One region of the Thioalkalivibrio sp. ALR17-21 genome, then DNA from elsewhere that is predicted to be linked to it. Evidence: riboswitches for the same ligand, from Rfam matches in the RefSeq annotation. Region 1 holds a riboswitch; each other region holds the start of a gene.
What was found. A riboswitch is a leader RNA that binds a small molecule or an ion and turns the genes downstream of it on or off. The one in region 1 is predicted to bind cobalamin.

Region 1 (2,262 bases):
AAGGTGTTGGAGCGGTCCATCTCGAACTTGCTTTCGTAGACCTGGTAATTCAGCTCCAGGGTGTCGCTCACGAACCATTCGGCGGCCACGGCCAGATCGCGCCGGTCGCTGTCCTCGCTGCGCTGTGCCGGGAACTGCAGGGCGCGCACCGGATCGCCATTGTTGTTCGTGTAGCCGGTGGCCACCGGCGGGCGCTCGTGCAGGAAGCGCCGCTCGCGCTCTTCGCGCAGCAGGCCGGCCTCCAGCTCCACGTTGAAGTCGTCGGTGAACCAGTGGCTGACGCCGGCGCGCAGGTTGTAGACCCGCGCGCTCTCGCGGCGGTCCTCGTCGAAGGCATAGCGGTCCTGGATCGCGTGGTCATCCTCCAGCGCGCCGGACTCCGACGGCCGCACCCGGTCGCCCTGCTCGGGGATGCGCACGTCGGCCGTGGCGTCTTCGGAATAGGCCTCGCGGTCCAGCACATCCGCCAGCAGCCGGAACCGGGTGTCGCGGGTGCCGCCGCCCAGAAACAGCGAACCGTTGATGCGCTCCCCGCCATCGGCGCTGGCGGGCATGCCGCCCTGCAGCTCCACGCTGCCTTCGAAGCCCGCATCCGGCTGGCGGGTGATCACGTTGATCACGCCGGCCACCGCATCCGAGCCGTACACCACGCTGCCGGGGCCCTTCACGATCTCGATGCGCTCCACGTGGCTGACCGGGATGCGGTTGAGCTCGAACCCCCGGCCGGACGTGCCGCTGACCCGACGGCCATCCAGCATGTAGATGATGTCCGCGCGGCCGCCGCCGCGGATCGAGAACCGGTTGCCGTCGGCACCGGTAAACAGGCTGGATCCGGCCTGCAGGGCCTCGTCCAGCATGGTCGCCCCGCTGCGACGGATGTTCTTGCCGGTGATCACTTCGGTGGAGGCGGGCGTGTTCTCCACCAGGCGCTCGGTGCGGGTCGCCGCCGTTACGCTGATCTCGGGCAGCACCTGTGCGGAATCGTCGGGGTCTTCTTCGCCGGTGGCCGGCGGTGCCGCCAGCAACAAGGGCACGGCCGCGGCACCGCCTAGCAGGGCCGCGGGAAACATCTTCTTCGGGAACATTGCGAACTCTCTTTGCGCACCGCCCGTGCGCCGTGGTCGTGGGTGTCGACCGCGGGGGTGCGGGCGTGCGCCATCGTCGGCGCGTCGTGAACCGATGCGCAGCGATGCCGATTCGCCCGGTGATACCGCTCCCCGCGGTTCTCCGTTGTCCTCCGGGCCGGTCTCCGGGCTTGCGGGCTGGAGCCGTTGGCTCCGGGGCAGACCACCTTCCCGCGAAGTACGCCCTGAACGGACGCGTTCTTCGCAGTGGTTCGCGAGGGTCTGCCGTGACCCGCCTACCGTTGCGGGGGCAGCGCCGGACTTGTGCGCAGGTCGAGGCCGGGCACGCACCGGACTTCCCGTTTCACTCGTCGTCGGGATGGCGACGAAGCACCCGGGGGAGACGGAATATTAGTGATGGCTAATGTGTGGTGTCAAACCAACAGTGTCCGGGTGACCCACGGTCGTGGCCGCGGTCAGTGCCTGGCATGTGGTTTGCAAAGGGATCCATTCGGGTGGATTAAAAAAGGGCCGCCGGGTCGGTGCGGGGGGCACCGAGAGCCGACGGCAAAATCCAGAAGAGATGGAGGAGAGAAGGGGCCAGGGGGCCCCTGCATGGCGAACCGACGCTGAGCTGCCGTCGACTCGACAATGGGAATTATACACGGCCGCAAATTGGAATCAATCCATATTCGAAAATTTTTTGGAGATAATTTTCCCCTTTTGACAGTGACTTGCGAGCGTTCGGGTGTCACAGGTGGCATTTTCATTTATTAGTGACTGCCAATATTCGCAGTTTGAGTGGTCAGCTGATCGGCGGCATCGGCATGTGGCCGCGTCATGGCGGGAAATACGAGTTGGCAGGGAGATTGCTTCTTCCGGGCAGGATCATCAGCAAGAGGCCGACAGACCATGACGATGCACCTGAGAATGATCGATTGCGGCGGTCACCTGGACGCCGAAGCCCGCAAGCAGCACGAGCGTGAGCAGGTGGTCTTTCAGCGCCTGCTGGAGTCCCACGAAGCAATCCGCAGGGAGCTGGAGTTCATCGAGGGTGGTACCCGGACGGTGACGACGGCAACGGATCCGGAACTCGCCGCGCTGCTGCGGGTGCACGTGCCGGAACTGCATCGGCGGCTGCGCGAGAGCGCCCACCTGCGCGATCGTGATCCGCTGTATCGCACCCTTTTCGAGCAGC
Region 2 (2,262 bases), on a different contig from region 1:
CTGGGTCTTCTGCCGCTGCCCCCGGTGGTACCAGTTGAGGCCGGCGCCCCATTCGCGCTGCCAGCGCTCGTCCCCGTCCAGATCGTCGCCGGCGTCGTGGCGCAGTACCGCGTGGCGGGCGGCGAGCTCGAGGCCCTCCAGCGGCAGCGACTGCGCCAGTTCCAGCTCGGCTCCCAGGTCGTGGTAGCTCGCGGTGCGGTCGGGGGAAACATCGCGGCGGTAGGCCGCCAGCGACAGCGAGGTATGGCCGAACTTGACCACCGCGTCGGCGGTGGCGGTGACCCAGTCGGCGCGCTGACGGTCGACCGTGTCTTCCTGCCCGCGGCTCCAGTCGCGCAGGTGGTTGCGGCTGGCGGCCTGCAGGCCGGCGCCCAGGGCCACGGTGCGCTCCACGGCCCGGCCCACCGTGGTGTTGTCGCGCGGGACCGACCCCACCGGGGCCCAGGCGCCGCGGGCGCTGAACAGGTGTCCGGAGGTGGAGGGCCGGTCGTCGCGCTGATCGAGACGGCCGCGGCCATCGAATATCCCGACCGCCCAGGCGCGGTCGTCGCCCGCGCCGCCCAGCAGGGCGAGGCCGGTGTCGCGTCCGGCCGGAATCTCGAACTGGTTGCCGGCGATGCTCAGTTCGGTAAACAGGCGGTTGGGACCGCCGATGTCCCGCGCCAGACCGAAGGGCACGGTGAACTGGCCCGCCCGCAGGCCCAGGTGTTCGCCCGGGCTGTATTCCAGCCAGATGTCACGCATGGACACCTCGCCGTTGCTGAAATCCGGCTGCAGGCGAAAGCTCAGTTCGGGGTGAAACAGGGTGCCCGAGGTGTCCAGCCAGGCGCGCCGGAAATCGAATTCGCTGCTGGAGTTGTCCGGATCATGTTCGTAGCTGTAGCGGCCCAGGATCAGCGGGTCCAGGGTGACCTGCAGGTCGTCCTCCGCGTCGCCGAATTCGAAACCGGCCTGCGCCGGCGCGATGCCCGTGGCCGTCACCAGGCACAGGGTAGCCAGGGCCGGCACGGCAGGCCGCCCCGGTCGGAGATGGATAGCTTTCATTGTTGTGATGCTCCCTTGGGGAGACACTGATTGCATCGCACGCCCGCGTTGGTACCTCCTGTTTTCCGAGACAAGGCGCGTCGTGCAGCGGGTAGTGGTTCTACCCGCAAGCGGCGCAACGCAGGACCGGGGAACATGAGGCACCAACCCCGAAGGGGCTCGGCCGCTTTTGCGCGCGCACGGCGTTGCGGCTCCCTTGTGCAGAATGACTGCACGGCGGTCACCGCGCCTTGTTCGCACGCAAAAGCGACTCGAGCGCGGGCGTGCGATGCAATCAGTGTCTCCCCGGGCGCGCGACCCCGCACGCCGTGGATGAAACGACGCCGGCAGTCGGGCAAGGGAGCAGGGGGAAGGGGGCGGACACGCCGGCCCCGTCCCGCTCGGCCGCCCGCCGCGGCGTCGGGTTTCCTCCAGGCCGGTCTCCGGACTCGCGAAGGGGGTGCAGGGCATCCCGGGCGGATCGCCTTCCCGCGGGCATCCCGTGGATGCGCCGCAGTGGCACTGGATCCGCCTGTCTCCGCCTACCGTTGCGGGGGCAGTGCCGGCATTGCGAACGTTCATTCACGCACCGGCTTCCCGATTATCCCCGGCGTTACAACGCCGGGGCACCTGAAGGCGAGCGGACTCTAACCGGGGGGAGGCGTCGCTGCAAATCGCCGACAGGTTGATCCGTGTCAACTTTAAGCGGGATTACGCTGCCAGGGGCCCTTCTACAGCAAACACTTCTTTTAGACTGAGTCCACGCATTCTCTTCCGCGCCCCGGCAGGGGATGTGTCCGCCAAAATAAAAAGGAGTGCACCATGCAGAACAACCGCATCTTCCGTGGCCTGCTGCTGTCGGCCTGTACTGCGGTGGCCCTGGGGCTGTCCGCCCCCGCGTTCGCCGGTGACTACGACGAATACCGTGACATGTTCGAGCCGCTGCCGGCCCTGCCGCCGATCCCGGCCGACAATTCCCTGACCGACGAGAAAGTGGAGCTGGGCAAGTTCCTGTTCTTCGAGCCGCGGATCTCCAGCTCGGGCGTGATCTCCTGCGCCACCTGCCACAACCCGGCGCTGGGCTGGGGCGACCGCATCCCGCGCGCGGTCGGCCACGACGGCCAGGTCGGCGAGCGCAACAGTCCGACGGTGCTGAACTCCGGCTTCTTCGAGGCCCAGTTCTGGGACGGCCGCGAAGATGACCTGGAAGGCCAGGCCCTGGGTCCGATCCAGGACGCC
Region 3 (2,262 bases), on a different contig from region 1:
AGCGGCGTGCACAAAGTCCGTATAAGCTTGATCGTATGGAACCCCCGTGCCGAACTCGTCTGCATCGTATTCCGAGCGGCCTTCGGAATAGAGGACATTGCCGAAAAGTTCGATCCCGTTGTCGAGGCGGTGGGCAACCTTGCCGGCCAGCGAAGTGTTGTCATAGCCATCCGGATCGTCGTCACCCACGTCGTCCTGCACGTCGATGCCCTCGGTATCGAACATACTGACGGACAGGCTGTAATCGGTGCGCCCGGTGCCGCCGGCCACGCCGAGCCCGGCCTCCCAGGTGCTGAAGCTGCCGGCGCCAAGGAAGGCATTGACCCGCGGCGGCCCTTCGCGGCCCGCGCGGCTGAAGACCTGGGTCACCCCGCCGATGGCATCGGAGCCGTAGATGGAGGTGCGCGGCCCGCGCACGATCTCCACGCGATCGATCTCTTCGGGCGGCAGGAACTGCCAGCTGGCACCGCCGCTGGTGGCCGAGCCCATGCGCACGCCATCGATCAGCATCAGGTGGTGATCAGAGTTCGTTCCCCGAAGGAAGACACTGGACGTCTTGCCGAACGGGCCATTACCCGCCACCGAGACCCCGGCGCGCCCCTCCACCAGATCGGTGAACTGGCGCGGCTGCAGGCGTTCGATCTCTTCGCGGTCGATGACCGTCACCGAGGCCAGGGCCTCGTCCACGGTCTGGCTGAGACGGGTCGCAGTGACCTGAACGGGTTGCAGGGTCGCGGAGTCGGAGTCGGTGCCCGGCGCCTCGTCGGCCACGGCCGGGGACACGGCTGCAACGATGGCTGCGGAAAGGATGCTGCGTTTCATGTCTTCGGATCTCCCGGCGAGCCGCCCGCACGCCGCTGGTTCACGGGGATCGCGCCGGCGCGAGGGATGAAGACGAGGAACGCATTCCCGGCGGGAAACGGGTACGGGGACCCGTGGCGGGAACGGTCATCCGTCTCGCACGCCCTCCGCGTGCCGCACGACCATTCCCCGGCCGGTCTCCGGGCTGACGAGCGGGAGATTCCCGGCGGGCGGCGCCTTCCCGTGTCCATGACACAGTGGCATTCGGCCGCCAGCCTCGAGGATCCACTGCCGAAGGACTCCGGAATGGATCCGCGCTCGATCACCGTTGCGGGGGCAGCGCCGGACTCGCGCGTGAGCGCTCACCGGACTTCCCGTTTAACCCGGCGGCGAAACCGCCAGGGCACCGAGGAACGGGGCGCAGGGTACATGAGCCCCCCCTGATTTTCCACCCGTGCTCTCCGGCCGACCGCGCGGCGTTCAGTTCTGCCGCGCCTCCTCGGCCTGGCGATAGCGGGCGCCACGCCGCAGAAGGCGGCCCCATTCCTTGTCCTGGAGCATGGCGTCGAACTCGGGCGAGCGCTCGGCCCGCAGGGCCACGGGATGGTGGGATTCATCTCCGGTGTTCTGCGCCAGCATCGCCAGTCGCTCCGGGTTGGCCCCGTACTGACGCTGGAGGAATTCGCGCAGGCCCTCGGTCAGCGGGAGGTGATAGACCCGGGTCAGGCGCAGGGCCAGCCACTCGGCCGTCCGGCCGAGGTCCTGGCGCACCATGCGCACCATGGCCGATCCCAGCCCGGCCTTGGCGTCGGCACTCATGCCCACATACAGGCCGCCAAGATAGGCCGCCGGACTGGAATAGATCGCACGCTGGATACTCGGGTTGGTCAGATCCACCAGCGGGTCCAGCAACAGCGCCAGCTGGATCCCGATGCGCTTGGCGGTCTCGTTGTCGAGCGGTTTCTTGCCGAAATAGATGAAATCACCCTCGCGCCGGATCTGCAGCTCCTCGAGGTATTCGCACAGCCCGTCGGCCAGCTTGATCTTCTGGTTGTCATCCAGCTCGATCAGCTCCTCGGACACGCGGATGCGCCGCGCCGAACGCATTTCCCAGCGCCGCCCCCCCTTGCGGTCGCGTTCGCGGCGGCGCAGGGCTCCCCAGCGCTCCGCCGCGTCGCCATAGCGGCTCTGCGCCTGCATCAACCGGTTGCGCGCCTCGCGCAGCTCGTCCACCTGCGCCATCGCGACCCCCAGGATACGGCCGTCCGCGGTGCGGACGTCCGGTTCGGCCGCCAGCATGGCATGCAGGCCTGCCAGCACCTGCTGGCCCAGCACCGGCAGCGGTTCGCGCAGATGCTGCTGGGTGATGCCGCTGGTCTCGCTGTGTGCCAGCAACATGGCCAGCGAACGCAGACGACTGATGACCCCGGCCTGAGCCACGCGGAAGCGATTGCCCTGGTA

Region 2: it holds a riboswitch for cobalamin, as region 1 does, so the genes downstream of both, G020_RS0106575 (porin) here and G020_RS0111670 (TonB-dependent siderophore receptor) in region 1, are expected to answer to the same signal.
Region 3: it holds a riboswitch for cobalamin, as region 1 does, so the genes downstream of both, G020_RS0106470 (TonB-dependent receptor domain-containing protein) here and G020_RS0111670 (TonB-dependent siderophore receptor) in region 1, are expected to answer to the same signal.

The regions. Positions count from the first base shown of each region.
Region 1 covers NZ_ATUL01000024.1:10,503-12,764, reverse strand. Annotated here, with positions in the region: gene G020_RS0111670 (TonB-dependent siderophore receptor) at 1-1,085, opposite strand, end outside; cobalamin riboswitch at 1,223-1,477, opposite strand; gene G020_RS0111665 (hypothetical protein) at 1,977-2,262, shown strand, end outside.
Region 2 covers NZ_ATUL01000009.1:38,637-40,898, forward strand. Annotated here, with positions in the region: gene G020_RS0106575 (porin) at 1-1,044, opposite strand, end outside; cobalamin riboswitch at 1,440-1,672, opposite strand; gene G020_RS0106580 (cytochrome-c peroxidase) at 1,846-2,262, shown strand, end outside.
Region 3 covers NZ_ATUL01000009.1:15,015-17,276, reverse strand. Annotated here, with positions in the region: gene G020_RS0106470 (TonB-dependent receptor domain-containing protein) at 1-822, opposite strand, end outside; cobalamin riboswitch at 975-1,227, opposite strand; gene G020_RS0106465 (hypothetical protein) at 1,282-2,262, opposite strand, start outside.